DNA from 4 places in the Kitasatospora sp. NPDC057940 genome. Region 3 is predicted to be linked to each of the others. Evidence: riboswitches for the same ligand, from Rfam matches in the RefSeq annotation. Region 3 holds a riboswitch; each other region holds the start of a gene.
What was found. A riboswitch is a leader RNA that binds a small molecule or an ion and turns the genes downstream of it on or off. The one in region 3 is predicted to bind cyclic di-AMP.
Positions count from the first base shown of each region.

Region 1: linked by a shared signal. The riboswitch ahead of ACFVTF_RS10270 (NlpC/P60 family protein) and the one ahead of ACFVTF_RS17685 (transglycosylase family protein) in region 3 are both predicted to bind cyclic di-AMP.
Region 2: linked by a shared signal. The riboswitch ahead of ACFVTF_RS18500 (hypothetical protein) and the one ahead of ACFVTF_RS17685 (transglycosylase family protein) in region 3 are both predicted to bind cyclic di-AMP.
Region 4: linked by a shared signal. The riboswitch ahead of ACFVTF_RS38255 (transglycosylase family protein) and the one ahead of ACFVTF_RS17685 (transglycosylase family protein) in region 3 are both predicted to bind cyclic di-AMP.

Region 1 is NZ_JBHVPH010000004.1:425,342-432,564, forward strand. Features, by position in the region: gene ACFVTF_RS10265 (NlpC/P60 family protein) at 1-907, opposite strand, end outside; gene ACFVTF_RS10270 (NlpC/P60 family protein) at 1,135-2,280, opposite strand; cyclic di-AMP (ydaO/yuaA leader) riboswitch at 2,291-2,440, opposite strand; gene ACFVTF_RS10275 (NlpC/P60 family protein) at 2,778-3,812, opposite strand; gene ACFVTF_RS10280 (NYN domain-containing protein) at 4,013-5,374, opposite strand; gene ACFVTF_RS10285 (hypothetical protein) at 5,663-5,926, opposite strand; gene ACFVTF_RS10290 (rhomboid family intramembrane serine protease) at 6,128-6,910, shown strand; gene ACFVTF_RS10295 (Lrp/AsnC ligand binding domain-containing protein) at 6,952-7,223, shown strand, end outside.
Region 2 is NZ_JBHVPH010000010.1:208,102-215,324, forward strand. Features, by position in the region: gene ACFVTF_RS18475 (8-oxoguanine deaminase) at 1-190, shown strand, start outside; gene ACFVTF_RS18480 (gamma-glutamylcyclotransferase) at 502-888, opposite strand; gene aceB (malate synthase A) at 1,042-2,694, opposite strand; gene ACFVTF_RS18490 (IclR family transcriptional regulator) at 2,883-3,680, shown strand; gene ACFVTF_RS18495 (hypothetical protein) at 3,886-4,512, shown strand; gene ACFVTF_RS18500 (hypothetical protein) at 4,531-5,877, opposite strand; cyclic di-AMP (ydaO/yuaA leader) riboswitch at 5,880-6,046, opposite strand; gene ACFVTF_RS18505 (esterase/lipase family protein) at 6,337-7,223, opposite strand, start outside.
Region 3 is NZ_JBHVPH010000010.1:13,512-20,734, forward strand. Features, by position in the region: gene ACFVTF_RS17675 (DUF397 domain-containing protein) at 282-545, opposite strand; gene ACFVTF_RS17680 (hypothetical protein) at 1,105-2,082, shown strand; cyclic di-AMP (ydaO/yuaA leader) riboswitch at 2,517-2,677, shown strand; gene ACFVTF_RS17685 (transglycosylase family protein) at 2,664-4,034, shown strand; gene ACFVTF_RS17690 (LacI family DNA-binding transcriptional regulator) at 4,153-5,172, opposite strand; gene ACFVTF_RS17695 (glycoside hydrolase family 13 protein) at 5,198-6,916, opposite strand; gene ACFVTF_RS17700 (sugar ABC transporter permease) at 6,954-7,223, opposite strand, start outside.
Region 4 is NZ_JBHVPH010000058.1:6,010-13,232, reverse strand. Features, by position in the region: gene eno (phosphopyruvate hydratase) at 155-1,441, opposite strand; gene ACFVTF_RS38255 (transglycosylase family protein) at 1,709-2,626, opposite strand; cyclic di-AMP (ydaO/yuaA leader) riboswitch at 2,632-2,799, opposite strand; gene ACFVTF_RS38250 (cytochrome P450) at 3,010-4,305, opposite strand; gene ACFVTF_RS38245 (SDR family NAD(P)-dependent oxidoreductase) at 4,581-5,006, shown strand; gene ACFVTF_RS38240 (MazG family protein) at 5,024-6,052, opposite strand; gene mfd (transcription-repair coupling factor) at 6,166-7,223, opposite strand, start outside.

The DNA of each region.
Region 1 (7,223 bases), on a different contig from region 3:
GGTCTCCCGGCCGCGCTTCGGAGAGGCTGACCCGCTGCCCGGCGTACGCCTGGGCCTGCGAGGTGCGCGGCAGGGTCACTCCGGCCTGCCGCCAGCTGTAGTACATCAGACCGGAGCAGTCGAAGGCGCGGGGCCCGGTGGATCCGTAGAGGTAGGGCGAGCCGATCATCCCCACCGCGGCGGCCAGCGCGGCCGCCCCGCGCTCGGAGGCGGGCGGGGCCGTGCCGAGGTCCAGCCGGTCGGTGCCCCGGGTGGCGCGCTGCTCGGCCTCCCGGGCGTCCTGGGCGGCCATCCGGGCCCGCTCGGCGACGCCCAGGCTGTTGAGCAGCCGCTGGGCCTTGGTGAGCCGCTGCTGGATCTGCTGCTTGCTGTCGGCGAGCGAGCGGCGGGCCTGGTCGAGTTCGGCGAGCTTGCCGGCGGTCTCGGTGCGGCGCTGGTCGAGCCGGCGCTGGCGGGTGGCCAGTTCGTGCAGGGTCTCCTGCTGCCGCTCGGCGGCCTGGTCGAGGGTGCGGGCCCGGGACAGGTAGCCCTCCGGGTCGGTGGAGAGCATCAGCTGGACGGTCTGGGCCATGCCGCCGCCGCGGTACTCGGCGCCGGCCACGGTGGCGAGGTCGCCGCGCAACTGGTTGAGCTGGTCCTGGGCGACGGCGATCTCGCCCTGGAGGACGGTCGTCTCGCCCTGGAGCCGCTGCTGCGCCTCCTGGGCGGCGTTGTACTTCTCGGACGCCTGCTCGGCCTCGCCGTAGAGCTGCTCCACCTGCGCCTTGACGTCCTTGCGGGTGGGCGCGTCCGGCGCGGCGGGGGCGGCCTGGGCGCTGCCGCCCGTCGTCACGCCCAGGGCGGTGGTGGCGGCCGCGGTCAGCACCAGCGCACGGGCGAACAGTTGGGAACGACGGTGCACGGGCATGGCGGCAACGGCTCCGATCCGGCGGTGGGGCCCCGCCGCCGCACCAACGCGGGCGGCCCTGGAAGCGGAGTCCGGTGGCAGACGTTAGCGAGTCCGGGCAACCGAGTCCAAACCCCCGCCAACCCGAATATTTGACCCTTAATCGGACACCGGTCCGAGTCGCCGGAAAAGCCGCAGGCCCGGCCTTCCGTGGTGGAAGGCCGGGCCTGGGAGGACCTGCGCTGGGATCAGACCCGCACGATGGAGGTCAGCGGCATGTTGCTGACGGCCTCGTAGCGGACCGACGCGCCCGGCTTCGGCGCGTGCAGCACCTGGCCGTTGCCCGCGTAGATGCCGACGTGGTGGGCGTCCCCGTAGAAGATCAGGAGGTCGCCGGGCTGGGCCTGGGAGAGGTCGCTCCCGATCCGGGTACCGGCGTGGGCCTGCTCCTGCGAGGTGCGCGGCAGCGAGACGTCGACCTGGTTGAACGCCCAGACCATCAGGCCCGAGCAGTCGAAGGAGCCGGGGCCGGAGGCGCCGTAGACGTACGGGCTGCCGATCTTGGAGGCGGCGATGGACAGCGCCGCGGCGCCGCGCGAGCTGCCGGCGCTCGGCTTGCTGACCGGCGCGGCGGGGGCCTGCGACGCGCTCAGGTCGTTGCGGTTGTTGTCCCGGGAGGAGCGGTCGGCGGCCTGCTGGGCCGCCTGCTGCTGCTGGGCGGCCTTGGCGGCGGCGTCGGCCTTCGCCTTGGCGTCGGCGGCGGCCTTCTCCTCGGCCGCGCGGATCGCCTGGCGCTCCTGCTCGGACAGGGTGTTGAAGAGGTCCTGCGCGGCCTTGAGCTTGCCCTGGACCTCGTCCTTGGCGCTCTTCAGCTGCTGGGTGGTGGTCTCCATCTCGGCGAGCTTGCCCTGGGCCTCGGAGCGCACCTGGTCGAGCTTGCGCTGCTCGTCCTGGAGCTGCTTGAGCTGGCCCTTCTGGGTGCCGCCGGCCTGGTTCAGCGTGTCGGCCTGGCTCAGGAAGGTGTCCGGGCTGGCGGAGAACATCAGCTGGACGGTCTGGGATATGCCGCCGTTGCGGTACTGCTCGCCGGCGATCTCGGCCAGGCCGCCCTGCAGGTCGGTCACCTGCCCCTGCTGCCGCGCCACCTGGTCCTGCAGGTCGGTGACCTGCTTCTGCAGCTGCTGCTGCTTCTCCTGGGCGGCGTTGAGCTTCTCGGTCGCGACCTCGGCCTGGTCGTTGAGCTGGTCGACCTGCTCCTTGACCTGGTCCTTGGTCGGCTGCGGGTCGGCGTGGGCGCCGGACTGCGCGGACAGCGCGACGGCCGCCGCGGCGAAGCCGGTCAGGATCGAGACCCGGGTGCGACTTGCGGGCTTGGGACGACGATGGGACGCCACGAAGGCGGACTCCTTCTTCCTACGCCGTCTACCGGGTGAGCTGACGGGTTCGGGCCGGAAGCGTGCCCTACGACGCCTCACGGCCGTTCCACCGGCCGACCTGGCGCCGATTCACCCCGGAGGAACGTGGTTCCCCGGCTCCGTTCGACAGCGCCCCCGACTGCTGGGCTCCCCGTCGGGCAGGCACTGGGCCCGCCCCGCTGCGTCACGAACTCGACGGAAACCACCGCCGCCACCCTGGCTGGGCGATCGGGAGTGCGGTGGTTCGGGGCACGACCCTAGTAACTGAACCGTGATCCGTTCAAATCCTTGTCAGAAAAAAGACGGAAGAAGACCAAAGTTCTTTTGTGAATATGACACATAGTGATCACCGCCGTACGTAAAGCTGATCACTCTTCATCGGGGAGTCATGCTGCGGACAAAACCCGAACGCCACCCCCGGTCCGAGGGTGGCGTGGATCACAGGCCCGGACGGGCCCTTCGGGCGTGTCGGGACGTCAGACCCGGCGGATCGTGTTGATCTGCATCGCGTCGACCTTCATCACCTTCACCACGTCACCGGTGTGCGGCGCGTGGACCACCATGCCGTTGCCGATGTACATCCCGACGTGGTGCCGGTCGGGGCCGTAGATGACCAGGTCGCCCGGCTGGGCCTGGTCCAGCGAGACCCTGGTGCCGACGTTGCCCTGCTCCTGCGAGGTGCGCGGCAGCGAGACGCCGGCCTGGCCGTACGCCCAGACCATCAGGCCCGAGCAGTCGAAGGTGGTCGAGCCGGTGGCGCCCCACACGTACGGCGAGCCCTGCTTGCTCATCGCCTTGGCGACGGCCACGCCCGCGTAGCCGCCGGCCTGCGGGAGGCTGCCGAGGTCGGCACGGTCGCTGCCGCGCGAGGCGCGGTCGTCCTGCTGCTGCTGGGCCCGCAGCGCGGCGCGGTCGGAGGCGCTGAGCGAGTTCAGCAGGTCCTGCGCGGCCTTCAGCTTCTGGTTGACGTCCGTCTTGGCCTGGTTCAGGTCCTTGGTGGTGGAGTCGAGCGAGGCCAGGACGGCGGCGGCCTCGGACTTCTCCTGGTCCAGCCGGCGCTGCTGGTCCAGCAGGCCCTTGAGCGCCTCGGACTCGCTGGCGCTGGCCTGCTGGGCGCTGGACGCCTTCTCCAGGTAGCCGGACGGGTCCGAGGAGAGCATCAGCTGGACGGACGGGTCGATGCCGCCGGTGCGGTACTGCTCGCCCGCCACGCCGGCCAGGCCGGTCTGCAGCTGGGTCATCTCGTCCTGGCTGCGGGCCACCTTGTCCTGCAGCTGGTCGGACTGCTTGCGGAGCTGGTCGGCCCGCTCCTTGGCGCCGTTGTACTTCTCCGCCGCCTGCTCCTGGTCCTGCTGGAGCTGGTCGATCTGCGCCTTGACGTCGCTCTTGCTCGGCTGGGGCGCGGCGTGCGCGGCGACCTGCGCGGAGAGGGCGACCGCGGTCGCCGCGGCAGCGGTGAGCACGGAGACCCGGGCGCGGCTCGGCTGCTTGGGACGGCGGTGCGAGGCCAAGGGAATTGCTCCTTCTTCCATCGGCCTCACCCAATCAGGTGAGAATCCGGAAAATAGGTTTGACGCCACACCCTAGGGAAGATCCACGGGTTTTGCCACTCCCCCGAAGGCGTGAACTCCACTTCCCCCGCGGGCTTCACCGGATGTGCACACCACCGCAAACCGGGCGCTGACCAGGCGTCATCCCGTCGCGGAAGCCGTCAGGGCCGCGCCAGCCGGTTCAGCAGCAGAACGGAAGCCACGGGGCGCGCGCCGGCCTTCCGCACGCCCTCCGCGACCTCCCGGTCGGTGGACACCACCACCACCGGACGGCCCTGCGGTTCGGCCCGCACCAGACGGCGGATCAGCTCGTCCGCGGTCTCGCCGGTCCGGCTGAACCGCACCCGCACCCCGCGCGGTGGCGCCATGATCACCGGAACGTCCAGGTCCTGCCCGTCGAACACGCAGGTGACCTCCGCCTGCGTGCGCTGGGCCAGCATCGCCAGCCCGCCCAGCAGCCGGATCCGCTGCTGCTCCAGCGGCAGCGTCGGATAGCCCGTCTTGGTCACGTTGTAGCCGTCCACCACCAGGTGCACCTGCGGGATCGCCAGCAGCTGGTCCAGCAGCGCCGGATCGTCGTCGGCCAGACCGCGCCGGGCCACGTCGTGCGGCGAGGCCGCACCCGGCACCACCGCCTCCACCAGGTCCCCCGGCCGGATCTGGGAGACCGGCAGCGCCAGCTCCCGCTGGAGCCCCTGAGCCGACTGCAGCACCGTGTCCAGCAGCAGCCGCAGCCGCATGTCCTCGACGCTGCGGCCCTCGCGGGCCGACCGGCGGCCCTGCTCGGCCGCCGTCTCCAGCTCGCCGACCCGGTGCCGCAGCCGCCGCGCCTCGGACTCCGCGGCGCCGCGCTCGGTGGCCGCCTGCGCCCTCGCGGCCTCCAGCTCGGCGGTCAGCCGCCTGGTCTCGGCCTGCGCCCGGCGGGTGTCGCTCTCCAGCGAGCGCACCTTCTTCCGCAGCGACTCGGCCTCCCGGCGGACGTCCTCGGACTCCGCGCGCTGCCGATCCAGGTCCGCCCGGGCGGCGGACCGCAGCTCGGCGAGCTCCGCCTGCAACTTCTCCACCAACCGGGTGGCCTCGGCGGCCGCGCCCTCGGCGCCGGCCCGCTCGGCCTCCTCCCCGGCCTCGGCCACCAGCCGGCTCCAGCCGGCCGACCGCACCAGGTAGGCAGCGGCCGCGACGTCCATCGGATCGGCGGCGCCCGGGACGCTGCCCGACTCCAACGCCTTCACCAGATCCGGCTGGCCCAGCCTCAGCCGCTCCGCTATCCGCACCCGGAACGCCGGCTCCGACTCCAGCGCCGCGGCCAGCGCCGTGGCCGCGTACTTGGCCCGTCGGGCCGGGGTGAACTTGACGTACTGGCGCAGGCTCTGCGGCAGCTCGCCGGGCGGCAGCCCGCCGAGCGCGTCCGAGGCCAGGCCGACCACGCGCCGGCGCACGCCCTCGGGCAGCGGCCGGTCCAGCTTCTCGGCAGCACGCTCCGGCGCCACCTCGCCGGTACCCGCCGCCCCGCCGGAGCCCACCGATTCACCGGGCCCCGCCGACTCACCGGAACCTGCCGCCCCGCCGACGGCCGCGGGCTCGGACGGGGCCGGATCGGCGGCCTGCGCCTGCACGGCCGCAGCGGGCTGAAGCCCCTGCGCTTCGGCGGGCTCCCTCGCTGCGTCCACCACGTCCTCGGCTCCGATCCTGGTCCTACGGGGTCACGGCCCGCGGCCGCCGCCCTGTCGTCACGCTCCGTGCGTCCTGTCTGTATTGTCCCAGCGCGGCGGGCAGGCGCGCCGCGCACCCGCCCCCCGCGCCGTCGGGCGTCAGCCCTGCTCGGCGGAGGCCTCCGCGCCCTCGGCGCCCGGACGGGCCACCAGCTCGACCTGGTCCACGGCGTTGCACCAGCGGCAGCGCACCGACTCGATCGTCTCGCTCAGCACCTCGGTCTCCTCGACCTTGGAGTCGCCGGCCAGGTCGAAGTGCAGGAACTCGGTGACCCGCGCGGTGCGGGTCACGTCGAAGCGGGTGAGGTTTCCGCACAGGGTGCAGCGCCAGCGCGTCTCGGCGGTCAGGGCGGGGACGGTCATCGGGGGTCCTCTCGGGTGGTCCCTGGGTGGGCCAGGCGCTCCCCCCGGAGCCCCGGCGTCGGCGGCGGGAGGCGGGAATGCCCGCCCCAAGCCTATTGCCTGGGGCAACCATCCCGGCCACCGGTCAGGAGAACGAGCGGGCTAGTCCACCTGCCGTACAAGGCCGTGTCACACGCCCGACACGGAGGGATGCTTGGCCGCATGGCACTGACGGCCCCCGGGCACACCGACGCGCGGGGCGAGCACCCGTCCGTGCCCGCCCCGGCGGTCACCTACGCCCTGATCGCGCTCAACACCCTGGTGTTCCTGCTGGGCCCGGCCGCCGGGCTCAACCCGCTGTACGGCACCGGCCAGTCCCGGCTCTGCGCGGAGCAGCGGTACGAGCAGCGCTGGGGCGTCATCCCCGCCGAGGTGCTGGCCGGCCGCCCGCTGACCGCCGAGCAGCTGGCCCAGGCCCCCGACCCGGCCCCGGGCTGCCCGGCCGCGCCCACCCCGGGCAAGCACCCGGCGCTGTCCGTCCTCACCGGGCTCTTCGTGCACGCCGGCTGGCTGCACCTGCTGGGCAACCTGCTCTTCCTCCACGTCTTCGGCCCCACCGTCGAACAGCGGCTGGGCCGGGCCCGGTTCGCCGTCTTCTACCTGGCCGCCGGCAGCCTGGCCACGTACGGGTTCGCCCTCGCCGAGGCGCACTCCCCGGGCTCCACCCTGGTGCTGATCGGCGCCTCCGGCGCGATCTCCGCCGTCCTCGGCGCCTACCTGCGCTTCCATCCGCGCGCCCGGGTGACGACGCTCGTCCCGCTGCTGCTGTTCCTGCCGCTGCGCTTCCCGGCCTGGCTGGTGCTCGGCCTCTGGTTCGCCCTGCAGTGGTGGTCGGTCCACTCGGCCGGGCCCGGGGTGGCCTATCTGGTCCACGTGATCGGCTTCTCGGCGGGCTTCCTCCACGCCTGCACGGCGGTCAGCCACCCCCCGAGACGACCCGGCTGACGCCCGATACGCTGGCGGCACCCCACAAAGGAGCCCGAACAGTGATCACCGCCATCGTCCTGATCAAGACCAGTGTCGACCGCATCCCGGAGATCGCCGAGGCCATCGCGGCCATCGAGGGCGTCAGCGAGGTGTACTCGGTGACCGGTGGCTACGACCTGGTGGCGATGGTCCGGGTGCGCCGGCACGACGATCTGGCCACGGTCATCCCGGGCCGGCTGAACAAGGTCCCGGGCGTGGCCCACACCGAGACCCAGATCGCCTTCCGCACCTACTCCCAGCACGACCTTGAGGCCGCCTTCGCCCTCGGCCT
Region 2 (7,223 bases), 190 kb from region 3:
CGGCGTCCTGCACTCCTCCATCGCCGACCCGGTCGCCGCCCTCACCTTCGGCGCCCTGCCGCCGCTGGCCGTGCTGTTCGTCAACGGCAACGCCGTCGTCGAGAAGGGCCAGCTGACCACCGTCAACGAGGACCGGATCGCCCGCGCCTGCGCCCGCGCCGCCAAGGAGCTCGCCGCCCGGCCGCTCTGACGCCCCGCCGGTCCTCCTCCACCCCTGAACTCCGGGCCGCCCAGGGACGGTGCGTGACCCGGACTCCGCAACCCGGCCCTCCCGGCCGGCGCGCGGACCGCAGCCCCGGACCCACGGCGAGGGTCCGGGGCTGCGGCGTGCCCGGGGGCGGGTGACGAGCGACGAGTGACAGAAAACAGCGAACAGATAACAGCTGACGAAAGTTGTCATCTGTTATCTGTTCGCTGAAATCTGTTCTCTGAAGTCCGTTCGCCGTGACTCGCTTGCCGCGATCCGTCCGCTGTGGTGCGTCCGCCGCTACGCGTCCGGTCTCAGGCGGCGCGCCCGAGCGAGCCGAGGTAGGCGCGCCAGCCGCCGTGGTGGGTGATCTCGCGGTGCACCCCCCGCTCCACCTCGCCGCGGGCGAGCAGCATCGACAGGCAGGCGGAGCCGTCGTCGAGCTTGATGACGCCGAGCTCCAACTCCCGCGGCTCGCCGGGGAGGATGACGTCGCGCAGGTGCTCCAGGGTGATCTCGTAGAGCTCGCCCTCGATGGCGGTGTCGACCGCCGGATCGGCGAGCAGGCCCGGGCAGACGTCGTCGATCGAGAAGAAGCGGTAGCCGGGGGCCGTCCGGGCCGGGCCGACCAGCGAGTCGGCGACCTTGGCGTGGAACGGTCCGCCGACCATGGCCTGGCCGTTGAAGAAGATGCGGGGCACGGTTGAACTCCTTACCGGGTACCGGGAAAAGGCCGTTCCGCACGGCGCCGGGAGGACAGGTGGGATCGTCGCCGTACGGAACGGAGCAATGGGCCGGCGGGACTGCTACACCCTGGCAGGCGGCAGCGGCGGCGCCGGCGGATAGATTGGGGCTCAGCCCAGCAGGGGAAGCGCGGGGAGGGTCAGGAAGTCCGCGAACTCCTCGGCCAGGGCGACCTGTTCGAAGAGCTGGGCGGCCTCGCGCCAGCGGCCGCCGGCGTACGCGTCCGCACCCAGCTCGGCCAGGAGTTCGGCCAACTCCGCGGCGACCAGGGCGCGGACGAGGTCCGCGGTGGCCTTCTCACCGGTGTCGGACAGGACGACGCCGTTGTGGATCCACTGCCAGATCTGCGAGCGGGAGATCTCCGCGGTGGCGGCGTCCTCCATCATGTTGAAGATGCCGACCGCACCGAGGCCGCGCAGCCAGGCCTCGATGTAGCGGATGCCGACCTGGACGGCGTTGTGCAGCCCCGCGTGGGTGCAGCTGCCGCCGGCGCCGGCGATGTCGAGCAGCTGGGCCGCGGTGACCGGCTCGGAGGGCCCGGGGTGGTCCTTCTGGTGGGGGCGCTCGCCGAGCACCGCGTCGAAGGACGCGCGGGCGACCGGCACCAGGTCCGGGTGGGCGACCCAGGAGCCGTCGAAGCCGTTGCCGGCCTCGCGGTCCTTGTCCGCCTTGACCTTCTCCAGGGCGGCGGCGTTGACCTCCGGGTCCCTGCGGCTGGGGATGAACGCGGCCATGCCGCCGATCGCGTGGGCGCCGCGCCGGTGGCAGGTCTGCACCAGCAGGCGGGTGTAGGCGGCCATGAACGGCGAGGCCATGGTGACGCTGTTGCGGTCCGGCAGGACGTACTGCTCGCCGGCGTCGCGGAAGTTCTTGACGATCGAGAACAGGTAGTCCCAGCGCCCGGCGTTGAGGCCGGCCGCGTGGTCGCGCAGCTCGTAGAGGATCTCGTCCATCTCGAACGCGGCGGTGATGGTCTCGATCAGCACGGTGGCGCGGACGGTGCCGTGCGGGATGCCGAGCGCGGCCTGGGCGTGGGTGAACACGTCGTTCCAGAGCCGGGCTTCGAGGTGGCTCTCGGTCTTCGGCAGGTAGAAGTACGGGCCGGAGTTGGGGTCCTCGGCGCCCTTGGCGAGCAGCCGGGCGGCGTTGTGGAAGAAGTACAGGCCGAAGTCGAGGAAGGCTCCGGCGACCGGGGTGCCGTCGACGAGCAGGTGGTTCTCGTCCAGGTGCCAGCCGCGCGGGCGGACCACGACGGTGGCGAGTTCGGCGGCGGGCTTGAGGGCGTACGCCTTCCCCGCGGAGGTGGTGAAGTCGATCCGGCCCTCGAAGGCGTCGATCAGGTTGATCTGGCCGCTGACCACGTTCTCCCAGGTCGGGGAGGTGGCGTCCTCGAAGTCGGCGAGCCAGATCCGGGCGCCGGAGTTGAGGGCGTTGATGACCATCTTGCGGTCGGTGGGACCGGTGATCTCGACCCGGCGGTCCTGGAGCGCGCGGGGCGCCTCGGCGACCTTCCAGTCGCCGGCCCGGACGTCGGCGGTGTCGGGGAGGAAGTCCAGCGTGCCGGCCCTGGCGATCTCCGCCCGGCGGGCCTTCCGCGCGGCCAGGAGCTCCTGTCGGCGCCCTTCGAAAGCGCGATGGAGGCCGACGACGAAGGCGACCGCCTCCGGAGTGAGCACCTCCTCCGCCCGGTGAACGCGCGGACCGGCGACAGTGACGACCGGAGCAGCGGGGGAGGCGCCGACGGGTCCCTGTTCTGTAGCCATGGGCAGGACACTCCTAAGCGGTTGAGCCTGGCGAAGGGAGCTCCGGTGGGAACTTCCTTGATCGGAACCCACCTGTCGGTGGATTCGATTCTGTAAGGTGGAGACTAGTTTCCGCGATACAGAATTTCAACGGTTTGTTGATGTGATCGCCGGGACTCTACTCCTCCCCGACAGCGAAGGGAACGCCGGTGGTTTCGACCCCCGACACAGCATCGACGGCCAGCACGGACCGCGCGACCGGCGGCGTGCAGTCCGTCGAGCGCGCCTTCCAACTCCTGGAGGCGCTGGCCGACTCCGGCGGCGTGGCCACCCTCAGCGAGCTCTCCGCCAGCTCCGGCCTGCCGATGCCGACCATCCACCGCCTGGTTCGTACCCTCGTCCAGCAGGGCTATGTACGCCAGGACACGGCGCGTCGCTACACCCTCGGCCCCCGGCTGATCCGCCTCGGCGAGACGTCCAGCCGGCTGCTCGGCAGCTGGGCCCGCCCCTACCTGGCCGAACTCATGGAGGCCACCGGCGAGACCGCCAACCTGGCGGTGCTGGAGGGCGGCGAGGTGGTGTACGTCGGGCAGGTGCAGTCGCGGCGCTCGATGCGGATGTTCACCGAGGTCGGCCGACGAGTGCAGCCGCACTGCACGGGCGTCGGCAAGGCGCTGCTGGCCCAGCTCCCCGAGGACGAGGCGCGCGCCATCCTGGGCCCCAACCCGCTGCCCGCGCACACCGAGTACACCGTCACCGACCCGCAGGAGCTGCTGCACCAGCTCGCCGAGGCGCGCGAGCGCGGCTACGTGGTCGACGACCAGGAGCAGGAGATCGGCGTCCGCTGCATCGCGCTCGCCGTACCGGGCGCGCCGACGCCCACCGCCCTGTCGGTGTCCGGCCCGGAGGCCCGCATCCGGGCCCTGGAGGAGCAGGCCGGCACGTCCTCGCTGGTACCGGTGATGCACCACATCGCGGCTCGGCTGGGGCAGGTCCTCGCCCCCTGACCCGTCGTCACCGCCCGCTTCGCGCACGGGAAGTCGATCCGGTCGACTTCCCGTGCGCGCGCTCCCCCGTTCGAGCGGACACCGAGCGGGTTGCACCTACCCCCGGCGCAGGCTCCGCCACCCTGGTGCGGACGCGGCCCGCAACGGCGCGGGCGGCCGGGGCCCCGGGACAGGGTGGACGACGATGACGTGCAGGCGTTCGACAATGCGGGGCGGGTCCGGGCAGGGCGGGTCCGGGCAGGGCGGGTCCGGGCGCGGCCGGGCCGGGCGCGGCGAGTCCGGGCAGGCCGGCAGGCTCTGCGGATTCCGCGCGGCCTCGCTCGTCGCCGCGATGGCGGCCGGCTGTTCGGTGGCGACGCTGACCGCCGACCCGTCCTGGGCACGCCGGCCCGAGCCCCGGCCGGCGGTGGACACGGCAGCCCCCACGGCGTCCCGCTCCGATCTGGAGGTGGTCCGGCTCGACCCGGACGCCGCCCCGCCCGGCGGCACCACCACCGTCCACGCCTTCATCGCCAACCGCGGCCCGGACACCACCGCGGCACCGTTCACCGTGCTGGTGACGCTGCCGCCCGGGGTCTCCCCGGAGGGCCCGTACTTCCCCGAGGACTGCGAGGTGCGGCTCAACGGCCGCCAGGTGCGCTGTGTCTTCCCGGCCGGACTGCCCCCGCTGCGCAGCGCGACCGCGCTGGTGCCGGTGCGCCTCTCCCCGGACCTGCCGATCGGCAGGCTCACCGGCGGCTCGGTCACGGTGCGCGGCGTGGACGACCCGGACGAGGGGAACAACCGGCAGCCGTTCGACATCACGGTGGTCGAGACGGCTCCCGGCTCCTGACCCGGAAGCCCCGAGGGCCTACCGGTACACGCGGACGTAGTCGGCGGCGAAGGTGATCGGAGCGGTGCCCTGCGGCGCCGGGTGGTACTTCCCCGCGCCGACCGACAGGTTGAGGATCAGGTACGCCGACCAGTTGGCGCCGACGCCCTTGCCGTCCGAGAACACCTTGGCGCCGTTGACGTACCAGTCGACCGAGGTGGCGCCGTAGTAGGTGCCGATGGTCACCCACTGGTCCTTCGCGACGGCGCCGGCGTCGGTGTAGTACTTGGGGTTGCCGGGGTTGACGTGGTTGGTCAGCTCCAGCAGGTTCGGGTTGTCGGGGTGGTACTCGAAGGAGTCGACCTCCCCGTTGCCGTTCTTCCAGGTCCAGAAGGCAGGCCAGGCGCCGGAGCCGGACGGCAGCTTGACCCGGGTCTCGGCGTAGTCGCCGGTCCTGACCTGGAAGCCCTCGCTGGAGCCCTCGGTGGTCAGGAAGCCGGTGTTCCAGGCCTGCTTGCCGTTCTCCAGCGTGGTGGTGCCGGGCGCGGCGGTGAAGGTGGCGACCCCGTTCGCGACGCTGACGTTGTTCTTGTTCAGCAGGTCGAGCTTGTTGTCGTCCGGGTTGTGGTTGCCGTACTTGTAGGCGGTGCTCTTGTCGCCGACCCAGCGCGAGCCCCAGCTGATCGGGCTGTTGAACTCGTCGGACCAGGTCAGCGACTTGCCGGCGACCGGGGAGGCGGGGGTGCCCGCCGACGGGCCGGCGGTGGCGCTCGGGCTGCTCGGGCTCGGGGTGCTCGTCGGGGTCGGCTTCGCGGTGGGGGTCGGGGTCGGGGTCGGGGTCGGGGCGGGAGTCGGCTTCGCGGTGGGCGCCGGGGTCGGAGTCGGAGTCGGCGCCGGGGTCGGAGTCGGAGTCGGCGCCGGGGCGCTGGAGACCACCAGCTGCTGCGAGGCCAGGTTGTGCCAGGCCCCGCCGAGGTCCTGCCAGAAGCCGAACTGGGTGTACGTCCCGGCCGGCAGGGCGCGCGCGCCGCTGGTGAAGGACAGGCCGCTCGGGCAGATCTGCACGTTGGAGGCGTTGCCCGGGAAGTCGAGGTTCGCACCGGCCGCGTTCCGGACGCCCACGCCGACGGTCTTCGCGGTGAAGCAGGCCGAGGAGTGGAGGGTCAGCGAGGCGGTGGCGGCCTGGTTGGCGACCATGGTCGCCGGGGCGAGTCGGTCCTGGGTGACGGTCGGGGTGGTGGCGGCCTGGGCGCCGGAGACGGCCGGCAGGCCGAGCAGTCCGGCGCCGGTGACGGCGAGTGCTCCGGTGACGGCGAGGGCGGCGTTGCGGCCCCGGTGGGAGGGGCGGGCGTGGCGCGGCGCGCGGCGCCGGGCAGGCTGGTGCATGGCGGTGTCCTCTGCGACGCCTGCGAGGTGAGCTGTCGGATTCGGGCTGAGGCAGCCCGGCCGCCGGTGGAAGCGGCTTCACCCCTAGCCACGGCCCGCACGCGGGAGCGTACGGGCCGGGCGCTGACCTTGGTTCCCCCGCTCCCGTCCGCTGTGGTGCTCGGTTGCCGGCCGACGGGTGGACAGGACTCGGCGTCCCGACGGCGGGGGTCCGCGAGGGCGGACGACGGTTGCAGGCTAGGCAGGCCGTGCGTGAACGGACAACCTGCCAGGGCCGGTTGTCGCACAGGTCACAGTGGTGTCGATCAACGACGCTGCGTGGTGGATCAGTTGGGACGGATCAGCGGAGCCGTTGAGCTGCCGAACGACGAATCGGTGAATCGACGGGCCTCGGGTCCACGGGCCCACGGGTCCACCGGTCCACGGGTCCACGGGTCCACGGGTCCACGGGTCCACGGGTCAAGCGAGCCAGTTGTCGACCTGGCTCTCGGCCTCCGGCGCCCAGGCGAGTTCCAGGTGGTTGAGGCCGGTGAGCAGCCGGGTGCCGCCGATCGTCGCGATGCCGGTGGTGTCCAGGGCGCTCGCGGTGAACACGATGCCGTCACTGGGCCCCCGGTTCTCGTTGAGCACGCCCGGGATGTCGGCGGACCCGCCCGCGAGCAGGTAGGTGCGCACCGACGCGGGGACGCCCGCCTGTTGCAGCGGCGCGATCAGCGAACCGGCGTCGATCGCCGCCTGGATGCCCTGGCCCGAGGTGTAGAAGCCCTGGCCGCCGTAGTAGGTGGTCCACCAGTCCTGGGCGGTGCCGTCCACCCCGTACCGGCCGTCCCAGCGGGCGAGCAGCTGGCGCTGGCCCGGGTAGCAGTCGTAGCCGCCGGTGGGCAGCACGCCGAGGCAGGGCTGCGCCGTGTAGGTGCCGTAGCAGGTCATGTAGAGGTGCGGGGACGGCGCGTTGGCGGTGCCGCCGCAGGCCGGCCAGCTCGCGAGGTCGAACGACCAGCCGTGCGCGTACACGTAGTCGAGCCCGCCGTTCGGGCCCCCGAGGGTGATCAGGCGGCGCACGTCGCCCGCGTAGGCCCGCCCCCAGGACGGGCGCACCGAGGACACGTACGCCCGGGCGGCGACCTCGCCCTTGCTCCACGCCACCACGTCCACCTGGGGGACGCCGAGACGGGCCCGGATCAGCGCGACGGCGTCGCCGACGGCCTGCGCCTGGAGCAGGTTGTCGCCCTGCTTGTGGGCGAAGCCGATGGCGAACACCCGGTGGCCGGTGCCGGCGAGGTACTGGGCGAGGCCGGTGGACGGGCAGGCGGAGGCGCCGCAGGTGCCGCTCTCCCCCGGGTTCG
Region 3 (7,223 bases):
CTCCGGCTCAGCCCTCAGGACGATTCCCACGACGATTCCCGGGCCCGCCCCCCGGACGAGCCGGCCGGACCGACGGCCGGACACCCCGGCGGCCCGACGCACGTCCACGTCCGAGCCCCCCGCCGTGCGCGGGACCACCCGCCGCACCTGCGCGCGGTCGACCGCGAGAGCGCCCGTCGCGAGAGCGCCCGTCGTGCGGCCCCGGACCGGCACCGGAAAAGACAAAGGCCGTCGCGGTGTCAGCACCCACGACGGCCCCCCGATGGCAGGACGGCGGCCGGTCAGACCGCCAGGTGGTCGAACTCCCCGTCCTTGGCCCCCAGCAGCAGGGCGGCGATCTCGGCCCGGGTGTAGATGAGCGCCGGACCTTCCGGGAAGCGCGAGTTGCGCATCGCCACATCGCCCCCCGGCAGGGCCGCGAACTCGACGCAGTTCCCCTGGGAGTTGCTGTGCAGGCTCTTCTGCCAGACAACCCCCTTGAGGTCGGCGGCCGCCATCCCGTTGTAGGTGTCGTACGAGCCGTACGTGTCCTGCGAGTCGTGCATAGAAATCTCCCGAAGAGCTCCGGAGTGGTCGTCCAGCGCGGCGCTCCCGGCACCCGCCGAACGAACGGACCGGCCCCGTACCGGCCCGGCACAACGCCTCACTTGACGCGATGATAGCTGCTGTGCACGTGCATCAGCACGGGACATTGCAGGTGCACGAGGCCTTTCACCGGCAGTTCTGAACTCTTCACGGTCCCTTCTCCTGACGGTACGTAAACGGACATAGCCGAGTGAATCGTCAGATTCTCGATAACCGGCCGTGAGCGGTTCCCCGCTGAATGTTGATCTTCAGGCGCCCGGAGTCGCGCCTTCGTGACCCTCCGTCAGGCGACCTCCTGGCTGTGAGACATCTCACGCGCCACAGAAGCAACTCGACGCCCCGTCGGACACGTCAGGGCAACCAGCGGCGATCGCTCGAGGGCTGGGTGAGATATGTCCGGATTGCGGGCAAACCGCCCGGCCGGACACGACGGGAGCGCGGCGCACCCGCCATGACCACGTGAAACCCGAACGGCAGCCGAATGCAGGCCTGACGGGCCGATGTCCTACGATCTCCGGCATGAGCACCGCAGCCATCCCGGGCGCGCCACTGCCCGTCCGCACTCCAGGCTCCCGTGCGCGGGGGCGCCACCGTCGCCCCGAGCGCCCCGAGATCCCGGCCGGATCCCCGGCCCTGGTGCTCGCCGTGCCCGCGACCGCCGGGCCCGAGTCCCGCTCGGTCGTCGAGGAGCTGCTGTCGATCGTCCGCAGCGAGCAGAACGGCATCCAGACCGCCGTCGGCTACCTCCCGGGCGAAGCCGCCCAGGGCGCCGACAGCGACGACCGCACCGTCGCCGAACTGCTGGCCATGGCCGCCGAGGCCGGTCTGCCCGCGCCGGTCCTGGTGCCGCTGGTACCCGGCCCGCACGGATTCCTGACCGAACTCCACGCCCTCGCCGCCGAGTACGGAGCCCCCGTCACCGACGTGCTCGGCCCGCACCCGCTGCTCGCCGAGGCCGTGCACGTGCGCCTGTCCGAGGCCGGCCTGGCGCGTGCCGACCGGGCCCGGCTGTTCGCCATCGCGACCGCCGCGGACGGCGTCGTGCTGACCACCGTCGGCGGCGAGGAGGCCGCTGCCGCGGCCGGCATCACCGGTGTCCTGCTGGCGGCCCGGCTGGCCGTCCCGGTCGTGCCCGCCGCGCTCGACGTACCGGGCTCGGTCGCCGCGGCCGTCAACCACCTCAAGGAGACCGGCTCCCAGCGCCCGGCGCTGGCCCCGCTGGTGATCGGGCCGGAGGCCGACTCCGAGCTGCTCGCCACGGCCGCCGAGGAGACCGGCTGCCCGTCCGCGGCGCCGCTGGGCGCCTACCCGACGGTCGGCCAGCTGATCGCCTCCACCTACCTGGCCGCGCTGCCCGCGCCCTCCCCCGAGGCCCTGGCGCAGGCCGAGGCCGAGGCGGCGGAGGCCGCCGAGGGCGCCCACGCCGACCACTCCGGCCGGGGCGGTCGCGCCGCTCACGCCGCTCACACCGCCGCCGAGGAGTCGGCCGGCCAGTAGTAGCGGTCACCGCACGCGGGAAGGGCCCGGAACGGCTACGTTCCGGGCCCTTCCCGCTTGTCCCGTAAGGGAGTTAAGGGGGGAATAGGCGTGATGTCCGTTCTGTCCATATTTGTTCGCCATCGCACGACACGCCCCCCGACGCCCGCAGTGTGGACACGCCACCTTCCCGACGGGCGGACCCCCGGGCGACCCGACCCACCGTCACCCACTCCCTGAAGCGCAGACAGTTGCGCGCACCCTTCGCCGTGTTGCCGGAAATCGATCATTTCCGATCATGAAAAGCGAAGGGAACGACCGTTCTCGCCAAACCGTGATGCGCGTCACAGGTGTTTGCAGTTTGAACTTAAGTCTGCTTAACGTGCTCCCCGTTCGTGGCCACACGAACCCAGTTCATCCGCGACGCCGAGTCCTGCCGTCGGATGTCCTGGCAGCGCGAAAACGCACCACGGCAGGAGCGGGGGACCCACAGGTAAGTCGCCCCGGACCGTTCCCCGGAACGATCCAGGGCTAGGGGTGAAGCCGCGCCCACAGCGCGGCCGGGCAACTCCAGCCCGAATCCGACAGCTCACCTCGCAGGCGTGGGAGAGGACTGCGTCTTCATGCTGCCCACCAACGGCACCCGTCCGTCCAGTCGTACCCGACGCGTGATCGCCGCCGTCGGCGTCGCGGGCGTCGGCCTCACCATCCCCTGCCTCACCTCCGGCACCGCCTCCGCCGCCTCCGTCGCCACCTGGGACAAGGTCGCCCAGTGCGAGAGCACCGGCAACTGGAGCATCAACACCGGCAACGGCTTCTACGGCGGCCTGCAGTTCACCTCCAGCACCTGGGCCGCCTTCGGCGGCACCGCGTACGCCCCCCAGGCCAACCAGGCCACCAAGGACCAGCAGATCGCCGTCGCCGAGAAGGTCCTCGCCTCGCAGGGCCCCGGCGCCTGGCCGGTGTGCTCGGTCCAGGCCGGCCTGACCAAGGGCGGCGCCGCGGCCGCCGTCGACACCTCGGCCGGCTCGACCACCGGCTCGGCTGCCGGTTCGACCGCCACCAAGCCCGCCGCGAAGCCGGCCACCCCGGCCGCCAAGCCCGCGCAGACCCAGGCCCCGGCCGCGAAGCCCGCCAAGCCGGCCGCACCGGCCCAGGACCAGGCGCAGGCCCCCGCCGACTCCACCGACGGCACCTCGGCGCAGAAGGGCCAGAACCAGGCCCAGAACAGCGCCCAGCCCCAGGCCGACGACTACACCGTCGCCTCCGGCGACTGGCTGTCCTCGATCGCCGACAAGCACAACCTCCAGGGCGGCTGGCAGCGGCTGTACGAGCTCAACCGCGGCACCCTGACCGAGGGTCCGGACAGCATCTACCCGGGCCAGCGCCTCTCGTTCAAGGACGGCGGCCAGGCCCAGCAGTCCGGCTCGGACTTCACCTGGTTCGACCGCTCGCAGAAGTCCGGCCAGACCTCCAACGGCGGCGCCGCGAACACCAAGCCGGCCGCCCAGCCCCAGGCCCCGGCTCAGACCCCGGCCACCAAGCCGGCTTCCAAGCCGGCCGCCCAGGCCCAGACCCCGGCCCAGACCCCGGCGCCGGCCCCGGCCGCCACCGGCAGCATGGCCGCCGCGGTCTCCTTCGCCAAGTCGAAGGTCGGCCAGGCGTACGTCTACGGCGGCACCGGCAACGGCGGTTGGGACTGCTCCGGCCTGACCCAGGCCGCGCTGCGCGCCGCGGGCGTCTCCGTCCCGCGCGTCGCCGCCGACCAGGCCGCCGCCAGCACCCGCGTCTCGCTGGACAGCCTCCAGGCGGGCGACCTGCTGTTCTGGTCCAACAACGGCCAGAACTCCGGCGTCTACCACGTCGCGATCTACATCGGCGGCGGCCAGTACGTCGAGGCCGCCAACCCGAGCTCGGGCGTGCGCCTGCAGACCGTCGCCAACTGGGCGCCGGACTTCGCCGGCCGGGTCTGAGCACGACCGGCGGGTGACAGGATCCGCCCCCGGACCACGAGGGCTGACCCGGCACCCGGACAGCACGCAACGGGCCCCGGAGAGCAACTGCTCTCCGGGGCCCGTCCGTTGGCCGTCCTCAGCGCGCGCAGGCCCCCGTGGACCCGCGCATGACCAGCTCCGGCTGGAACATGAACTCCCCGCGCTGGGCCGCGTTTGCGCCGACCTCCTCCAGCAGCGCGTCCACCGCCGCGGTCGCCATCGCCTCGACCGGCTGGCGGATCGTGGTCAACGGCGGCTCGGTGAAGGCGATCAGCGGCGAGTCGTCGAAGCCGACCACCGAGACGTCGTGCGGCACCGACAGCCCACGCTGCCGCACCGCCCGGATCGCCCCGAGCGCCATCATGTCGCTGCCGCAGACGATCGCCGTGCAGCCCTTGTCCAGCAGCGCGCCGGCCGCCGCGTGCCCGCCCTCCACGCTGAACAGCGTGTGGTGGACGAGCTCCTCGGCCTCCTCCTGGCTCCGCCCCAGCACCTCGCGCATCGCCGCCGTGAAGCCCTCGATCTTGCGCAGCACCGGCACGTACCGCCGCTGTCCGACCGCCAGCCCGATCCGCTCGTGCCCGAGTTCGGCCAGGTGCTGGACGGCCATCCACATCGCGGCCCGGTCGTCCGGCGAGATGAACGGCGCGTCGATCCGCTCGCTGTAGCCGTTGATCAGCACGAACGGGACCCCTCGCCCGGTCAGCCGGGCGTAGCGGTCGTGGTCGGCGGTGGAGTCGGCGTGCAGCCCGGAGACGAAGACGATGCCCGCCACGCCCCGGTCGACCAGCATCTCGACCAGTTCGTCCTCGGTGGACCCGCCCGGCGTCTGGGTGCACAGCACCGGGGTGTACCCGTGCCGGCTGAGCACCTGCTCGATCACCTGGGCCAGTGCGGGGAAGATCGGGTTGCTCAGCTCCGGCGTGATCAGCCCGATCAGGCCGGCGCTGCGCTGGCGCAGACGGGTCGGCCGCTCGTAGCCGAGCACGTCGAGCGCCGCCAGCACGGTCTGCCGGGTGGCGGCGGAGACGTTCGCCTTGCCGTTGAGTACGCGGGAGACGGTGGCTTCGCTGACCCCCGCCTGCGCCGCGATGTCTGAGAGTCGCGCCGTAGTCACGGTCCCAGAGCCTATTGCAACCACGTCAGACCGCCCACCAGCCGGTGCTGTCCGGCGCGAGCACGGTCTCGCCGCCGTCGACCACCAGCTCCACCGAGGAGAGCAGCAGCTTTCCGGGCGCCGCTATCCGGACCGGCTCGTCCGTGGCGTTGACGGTGCAGACGAAGGAGCCGCGGCGGAACGTCAGGGTCCCCTCGGGGCCCTCCAGCCACTCCACGGCCGTCCCGGCGCCGAGGTCGTCCTGGGACCGGCGGACGGCGAGCGCGCTGCGGTACAGCTCCAGGGTGGACGCCGGGTCGCCGGTCTGCGCCTCGACGCTCAGCGCGGCCCACTCGGCCGGCTGCGGCAGCCAGGACGGCCCGCCGGCGACCGGGCCGAAGCCGTACGGGGCCTCGGTACCGGACCACGGGATCGGGACGCGGCAGCCGTCGCGGTAGCCGTCCTGCCCGGCCTTGCGGAAGAACGACGGGTCCTGGCGGACCTCGTCCGGCAGGTCGGTGACGTCCGGCAGGCCGAGTTCCTCGCCCTGGTAGATGTACGCGGAGCCGGGCAGCGCGAGCATCAGCAGGGTGGCGGCGCGGGCGCGGCGCAGGCCGAGCTCACGGTCGCCGGGGGTGCGGATCTGGGTGCCGAGGCCGGGCGGGTTGGCGAAGCGGGTGGCGTGCCGGGTGACGTCGTGGTTGGACAGCACCCAGGTGGTGGGGGCGTCGACCGGGCGCATCGAGTCGAGCGAGACGTCGATCACCTCGCGCAGCGCGGCGGCGTCCCAACCAGTGCCCAGGTACTGGAAGTTGAAGGCCTGGTGCAGCTCGTCGGGGCGCACGTAGTTGGCGGTGCGCTGGACGGTCGGGGTCCAGGCCTCGGCGACGCCGATCCGCTGGCCCGGGTACTCGTCGAGGATCTTGCGCCAGCTGCGGTAGATCTCGTGCACGCCGTCCTGGTCGAAGAACGGCATGACGTCGTTGCCGAGCAGCTTGAGCTGGTCCGAGCCGCCGAGGTCGGGCAGGCCGGGGGCCTTCACCAGGCCGTGGGCGACGTCGATGCGGAAGCCGTCGACACCCATGTCGAGCCAGAACCGCAGGATCGAGCGGAACTCGTCGGCGACGGCCCGGTTCTCCCAGTTGAAGTCGGGCTGCTCGGGGGCGAACAGGTGCAGGTACCAGTCGCCGGGGGTGCCGTCCGGGTTCTCGCTGCGGGTCCAGGCCGGGCCGCCGAAGATGGACTCCCAGTCGTTGGGCGGCAGTTCGCCGTTCTCGCCCTTGCCGGGGCGGAAGTGGTACCGCTCGCGCAGCGGGGACCCGGGGCCCTCGCGCAGGGCGCGCTGGAACCACTCGTGCTGGTCCGAGGAGTGGTTGGGGACGAGGTCGACGATGATCCGCAGCCCCAGCTCGTGGGCGTCCCGGATGAGCGCGTCGGCGTCCAGCAGGCTGCCGAACATCGGGTCCACGGCGCGGTAGTCGGCGACGTCGTAGCCCGCGTCCGCCTGCGGCGAGGCGTAGAACGGCGAGAGCCAGACCGCGTCCACGCCGAGGTCGCGCAGGTACGGCAGGCGGCTGCGGATGCCGGGCAGGTCACCCATGCCGTCGCCGTTGGAGTCGGCGAAGCTGCGCGGGTACACCTGGTAGATGACCGCGTCCCGCCACCAGCCTCTGGACGCGCCGCCAGTCGCAGGAGCCGGGGTGACCGCCTCGTGGGCGGCGGCGTCGGCGGCAGGCCGGGAGGTGTCGGCCAGGTTCTGGGTCATGGACGGTATCCCTTGGGGACTAGAGGAGCGAGGAGCGTTACGACTTGGAGGCGCCGGCGGTCAGACCGGTGACCAGGTGGCGCTGCACCAGGTAGAAGAAGGCTGCCGACGGGATCGCGATCAGCACGGCGGTCGCGGCCATCAGGTTCCACTGGGCGTCGTGCTCGCTGACGAAGGTCTGCAGGCCCACGGCCAGCGTGTACTTGTCGGAGCTGAGCATGAAGGTGGAGGCGAACGGCACCTCGGCCCAGTACGTGAGGAAGGAGTAGAAGGCGGCCACCGCCAGGCCCGGGCGGGCGAGCGGCAG
Region 4 (7,223 bases), on a different contig from region 3:
CCGTTCCCCTCCTGGTCGCGACGGTGCCCCGCCGTCCACCCTACGGGGTGAACGGCGGGGCACCGGTCAGGCGTGCTCACCGGTCGGCGGAGCGACCGTGCCCGCTGCTCCGAGGAGCGGCTGAGCCTGCTGCTCCGCGGAGCGGCTGTGCTTGCTACTCCGCGGAGCGGAAGCGCGGGAAGGCGCCGCGGCCGGCGTACTCGGCGGCGTCGTCGAGGATCTCCTCGATGCGCAGCAGCTGGTTGTACTTGGCGACGCGCTCGGAGCGGGCCGGGGCACCGGTCTTGATCTGGCCGCAGTTGGTGGCGACGGCCAGGTCGGCGATGGTGACGTCCTCGGTCTCGCCGGAGCGGTGCGACATCATGCAGCGGTAGCCGTTGCGCTGGGCCAGCTCGACGGCGTCCAGGGTCTCGGTCAGCGAGCCGATCTGGTTCACCTTCACCAGCAGCGCGTTGGCGGTGCCGGTCTCGATGCCCCTGGCCAGGCGGGCCGGGTTGGTGACGAACAGGTCGTCGCCGACCAGCTGGACCTTGTCGCCCAGCTTGACGGTCATGGCCTTCCAGCCGTCCCAGTCCGACTCGTCCAGCGGGTCCTCGATGGAGACCAGCGGGTAGGCGTCGACCAGCTCGGCGTAGTACTCGATGAGCTCGGTGGCGGAGATGGCCTTGCCCTCGAACTGGTAGGCGCCGTCCTCGTAGAACTCGGACGCGGCGACGTCCAGGGCGAGCGCGATGTCGCGGCCGGGCACGTAGCCGGCCTTCTGGATGGCCTCGGTGATGAGGTCCAGGGCCTCGCGGTTGCTGTCCAGGTTCGGCGCGAAGCCGCCCTCGTCGCCGAGGCCGGTGGACAGGCCGCGCTCCTTCAGCACGCCCTTGAGGGTGTGGTAGACCTCGACGCCCCAGCGGACGGCCTCGGAGAAGGACTCCGCGCCGATCGGGGCGATCATGAACTCCTGGATGTCGACGTTGGAGTCCGCGTGCGAACCGCCGTTGAGGATGTTCATCATCGGAACGGGCAGCACGTGCGCGTTCGGGCCGCCCAGGTAGCGGAACAGCGGCAGGTCGCTGGCCTCGGAGGCGGCGTGCGCCACGGCCAGCGAGACGCCCAGGATCGCGTTGGCGCCGAGCGAGGACTTGTCCGGGGTGGCGTCCAGGTCGAGCATGGCCTGGTCGATCAGGCGCTGCTCGGTGGCGTCGTAGCCGACCAGCTCCGGGCCGATCTGCTCGATGACGGCCAGGACGGCCTTCTCCACGCCCTTGCCGAAGTAGCGGTTCTTGTCACCGTCGCGCAGCTCCAGCGCCTCGAAGGCACCGGTGGAGGCACCCGACGGGACAGCGGCACGGCCGGTGCTGCCGTCGTCGAGGCCGACCTCGACCTCGACCGTGGGGTTGCCACGCGAGTCGAGAATCTCACGGGCTACGACGACATCGATGGACGGCACGAGGCATCTCCTTGCGGAAGCAGGGTCCGGCTGACGTTGGGTGCTGCCGGCGGGACGATTGCGGAGTCGTTACGACCAGAGCCTAACCGCCCCGGCCCCCGGGGCCGCGCTGGCCTCGGTCCCGTCTCAGCGTGTGGCCCGGCTACCCACCAGTAGTTCACCTGCTTGCCCGAGCGAAGCGGGCGAATACGGGGGAATGCGGGCGAAGGGGGACGGGTCCCGTCCCCCTTCGCCCGCGTGGCGCGGGCCGCTCCTGGCCCGGGCCGCTCAGCCGAGGTGCAGCACCTGGCCGGGCATGATCAGGTTGGGGTTGCCGCCGACGGTGCCGCGGTTGCCGTCGTACACCGACTGCCAGCCGCCGGACACGCCCTGGGCGGCGGCGATCGTCGACAGCGTGTCGCCGGCCCGGACGGTGTAGTCGTGACCGCCCTGCGCGGCGGCGGGCTGCGCGGCCGGGGCGGACTGCGCGGGCTGCGCGGCGCGGGGCGCGGACTGCGGCTGGGCGGCGGGCTGGCCCGCGTACTGCTGGTAGACGCTCTGGTGGCTGGTCCAGTACCAGGCGCCGTTGTTCTGGTACCAGTACACCTTCGCGTCGGCGTCCCAGCCGGCCTTGCCGGAGAAGCCCTGGGTCTGCGGCTGCGTCTGCTGCGGGGCCTGCTGGACGGGCTGCTGGGCGACCGGCTTCGGGGCGGCCTGCTTGGCCGGCTGCTGGGCGGGCTTCGGGGCCTGCGCCTGCTGGGTCTGCTTGGCGGCGGGCTGCTTGGCGGGCTTGGCGTCCGTGGAGGTGTCCACGGAGGCCGGGGCGCCGCCCTTGGTCAGGCCGGCCTTCTGGGAGCAGACGGGCCAGGCGCCCGGGCCCTGCGAGGCCAGCACCTTCTCGGCGACCGAGATCTGCTGCGCCTTGCTGGCCTGGTTGGCCTGCGGGGCGTAGGAGGTGCCGCCGTACGCCTTCCAGGTGCTGGGCGTGAACTGCAGGCCGCCGGAGAAGCCGTTGCCGGTGTTGATGCTCCAGTTGCCGCCGCTCTCGCACTGGGCGACGGCGTCCCAGGTGGAGGCCGGGGCGGCGGAGGCGCCGGTGGCGGTGAGGAGCGGCATCGCGAGTCCGACGCCGGCCACACCGGCGACGGCGATGGCCTTCTCGGCCTGGGTGCGACGGCGGTGGCGGCCAGTTCCAACGAACAGCATGAAGAGGTCCCTCTCCGCACGCCTGCGAGGTGAGCTGTCGGGTTCGGACCGGGAGGTGGCCCGGCCGCCGAAAGCGGAAACGATTCCGCTCGGGCGGCTTCACCCCAAGCCGTTGGGGAACGGCAACAAACCTGGTTCCCCCGCCCCTGCCCAGGGTCTGGTCGGTTTCCCGTGGCGCGGCGGGCAGGATTCGGCGTTCCGCGCACGAGGTCCGCAGCTGCGAACTCCAGGGAGAGTAGACAGATCATCAGACCAATAACAAGCTCATATCGCCGATATCACACACAAATTACGGCGTGTGGTCAATCGCCTACCACCGGCGGCGGTATGTCCGGATTGATGCTGGTTCAGACCCGGCGTCGAGAGCCGCCGGAGACGTGTCGTCAGCGTGTCGGGGCGTCGGTCGGCGTGACCGGCGGCGCGTGCGGAGAGCGGGTCTCCGGAGTGAATTCGACCGGGAGTTCCCGCAGGCCACGCATGATCAGGCCGCCCCGCCAGCGCAGGTTCTCCGGGTTTTCCGCGAGCCGCAGGTCCGGCAGCCGGGAAAGCAGCGTGGCCAGCGCGCTCCGCCCCTCCAGGCGGGCCAGCGGGGCGCCGATGCAGTAGTGGATCCCGTGGCCGAAACCCAGGTGCGGATTGTCCGTACGGGCCAGGTCCAGGGTGTTCTCGTCCGCGAACCTGGCCGGATCGCGGTCCGCCGCGGCCAGCACCACCAGCACCGGATCGCCCACCGGGATGTCCACCCCGCCGATCGACAGCGGCCGCGTCGCGAAGCGCCACGTCGCCATCTCCACCGGCCCGTCGTAGCGCAGGAGTTCCTCGATCCCGGTGTCCAGCAGCGCCGTCTCGCCGCGCACCACCGACTCCTGCAGCAGCCTGCGCTGCTCCGGGTTGCGCAGCAGCGCGTACGTGCCGTTGCCGATCAGGTTGACGGTCGTCTCGAACCCCGCGAACAGGAGGATGAACGCCATCGCGGCGGCCTCGTTCTCGTTCAGGTGCTCGCCGTGGTCGCTCGCCCGGATCAGGCCCGAGATCAGGTCCTCGCCCGGATCCGCCCGCTTGCGGTGGATCAGCTCCAGCAGGTACGCCCGCATCCGCTTCACCGCCCGCCCCACGCCGCCGCGCTGGCCGCCGCCGTGCCGGATCATCATCCCGGCCCAGTCCCGGAAGTCGTCCTGGTCCTCGGCCGGCACGCCCAGCAGGTCGCAGATCGCGTAGATGGGGAGCGGGAACGCGAACTCGTGGATCAGGTCCGCCGAACCGCGCTGCGCGAAGCCGTCGATCAGCCGGTCCGTGAGCTGCTGCACCCGCGGCTCGAACTCCGCCACCCGGCGCGGCGTGAACGCCTTCGACACCAGCCGGCGCAGCCGGGTGTGGTCCGGCGGGTCGATGTTCAGCAGATGCGTCATCAAGTCCGCCTGGCGCTCCCCCGGAATTCCCACCCGCCCGGTGCGGTGCGCCTGCTCGCTGTGGTGCGCCGGGTTCTTCGACAGCCGGCCGTCCGCCAGCGCCTGCCGCGCGTCCGCGTAGCGGGTCACCAGCCAGGCCTCCACCCCGCTCGGCAGCGTCGTGCGGTGCACCGGGGCGTGCTCGCGCAACCAGGCGTAGGCGGGGTACGGATCGGTGGCGAACTCCCAGGTGAAGAGCTGCGGGGCGGTGGGATCGGGCTGCACTGGCATGCGTCGACCGTATCCGGTGGGTCGGGGCCGCACCGCCTCCGGCGGCCGCGACCGGCGGGGCCGGATCGTCGACACCCGGCGGACGGCCCGCCAACGCTCCGTGGACAGTCCGTGGACGGTCCGTGGACAGCTCTTGGACAGCTCTTGGCCGGGTGGCGGGCGTGACCCTGGTCACCTGAGGGGTAATCCCTGTTGCGGAGGGTCAGGACCTGCCTACGATCCTCCGCAGAAATCGTGGGCGCCGGTGCGGTGTCGCCCACAGGGAGGAGCAGACCATGCGGGTCAGCGGGTCAGTCGTCGTCATCGCGGTACTCGACGGCGGATCGGGAGCCGAGCTCGCCCGCCGGTTCACCGCCGCCGGCGCCGCCGGAGTGCTGATCGCCGACCAGCGTGCGGGCGTCGCCGAGGACCTCGCCACCGAACTCGACCGGCCGGGCTGCCCCGTCGTCGGCGTCGGCGGCGACATCCGCCGCCCCAGCGACGTCGCCGCCCTCGTCGACACCGCCGAGAAGCACCTCGGCCCCATCGACCTGTTCTGCGTCGCCGGCCCCGACGGCGAGCGGATCGTCTCGCTCGCCGAACTGCCCGCCCGCCTCGACCTCGAACGCCTCGCCGAGCTCCTCGCCCTCGTCGGCGAGGCCATCGGCGAAGTCGTCCCCCGGCAGCGGCGGCCGATCGAGAACACCGCCACGGCCGCCTGAGGCCCTGCCCGGGCCCGCTACTCGCCGACCGGCCCGAGGCCCTCGGCCGCGCGCACCGCGTCCCGGTAACCGCGCGCGGCCGAGCGCAGCGCCGCGTCCACGTCCACCCCGGCGTCGTGCGCCCGCTGCGCCACCGCCAGCAGCAGCCGGCCCGCCGACCGCGCCGTCAGCTCCGCCGGCAGCGCGTACGGCTCGTCCGGCACGCCCGCGAAGCCCGCCCGGCGCACCCGCGACACCAGCTTCGCCGCGTACGCCAGCGACGGCAGCCCGGCCGGCACGCCGTCCAGCACCGACTCCCGGTCCGCCTTCTCGGCCGCCTTCAGCTGCTCCCAGTTGGCCTCCACCTCGGCGGCGCCCTCCGCCTCGACGTCCCCGAACACGTGCGGGTGCCGGTACATCAGCTTCTCGACGATGTCACCGGCCACGTCGTCGATCGAGAACGCCTCCGCCGGGTCCTCCTCGGCGATCCGGGAGTGGAAGAACACCTGGAGCAGCACGTCGCCCAACTCCTCGCGCAGCGTCTCCCGGTCCCCCTCCTCGATCGCCTCGACCAGCTCGTACGCCTCCTCGACCAGGTACTTCACCAGGCTCTCGTGCGTCTGCTCGGCGTCCCACGGGCAACCGCCCGGCGAGCGCAGCCGGTCCATCACCGACACCAGGTCCAGCAGCCGCGCCCCCGGCAGGTCGTACGACCCCGGCAGCACCTCGATCTCCGGCACCTCACCGGCGTGCTCCACCGCCAGCCGCGCCAGCGCGTCCGTCAGCCCCGGATCCCCGTCCGGGCTGCCCAGCCACACCGTCGGCCCGGCCCCGCCCGGCTGCCCGGTCAGCAGCCGCGCCAGCGCCGGTGCCGACCCCGCCGCCACGACCTCGACCGCCACCCCGGCCTGCCGCACCGCGGCCACCTGCGGGTGCCCCTCGTCCGCCGCCAGCACCCGCCCCGCCGACCGCAGCGCCTCCCACGCCGGCCACGCCAGCAACCCGGGGGCCACCCGGTGGGTGGTCGTCAGCAGGATCAGCTTCGCGTCCGGAACATTCGTCGTCACACCCCGAACCTACCCGGGGCGGGGACGGGACGGGGACGGGACGGGGACGGAGCAGGGACGGGACGGGCGGCGGGCCCGGCCGGACCCGCCCCTCCCGCCGGACCGCCGGGGCGCTACTTCTTCGACCCCGCCAGGTCGTCGAACATCGCCGACAGGAACTCGCTGCACCAGCCCAGCAGCTCCCGCCCGACCAGCGGCTTGCCGCCGATCCGCCCGGTGCTCGGCCGCGGCACCAGCAGCTGCTGGGCGGCCGCCTTGACCTGGCTGCGCGGGTAGAGCCGGTTCAGCCGCAGCTGCTGGGACTCCCGCAGCTCCACCGGCCCGAACCGGACGTTGGCCCCCTGGAGGGTGATGTCCGCGATGCCGCACCGCCGGGCGTACAGCCGCAGCGCCGCGACCAGCAGCAGGTTCTCCACCGGCTCGGGCAGCTTGCCGTAGCGGTCGACGAGCTCGTCCCGGACCTGCTGGATGTCCGCCTCGGAGTTGACCGCCGCGATCGAGCGGTACGCCTGCAGCCGCAGCCGCTCGCCGGGCGCGTAGTCGTGCGGCACGTGCGCGTCGACCGGCAGCTCGATCTTCACCTCCAGCGGCTCCTCCTCCGGCTCGCCGCCGTTCGCCAGCGACTCGCGGAACTCGGCCACCGCCTCGCCGACCATCCGCATGTAGAGGTCGAAGCCGACGCCGGCGATGTGCCCGGACTGCTCGCCGCCGAGCAGGTTGCCGGCGCCGCGGATCTCCAGGTCCTTCATCGCGACGTACATGCCGGCGCCCATCTCGGTGTGCTGGGCGATGGTGGCCAGGCGCTCGTGCGCGGTCTCGGTGAGCGGCTTCTCCGGCGGGTACAGCATGTACGCGTAGCCGCGCTCGCGGCCCCGGCCGACCCGGCCGCGCAGCTGGTGCAGCTGGGAGAGGCCGAAGGTGTCCCCGCGCTCGACGATCAGGGTGTTGGCGTTGGAGATGTCGATGCCGGACTCCACGATCGTGGTCGACACCAGGACGTCGAACTCCTTCTCCCAGAAGTCGACGACGACCTTCTCCAGCTGGTTCTCCCCCATCTGCCCGTGCGCGGTGGCGATCCGCGCCTCGGGGACGAGGTCCTTGAGCCGGGCGGCCGCCTTGTCGATCGACTCCACCCGGTTGTGGATGTAGAACACCTGGCCCTCGCGCAGGA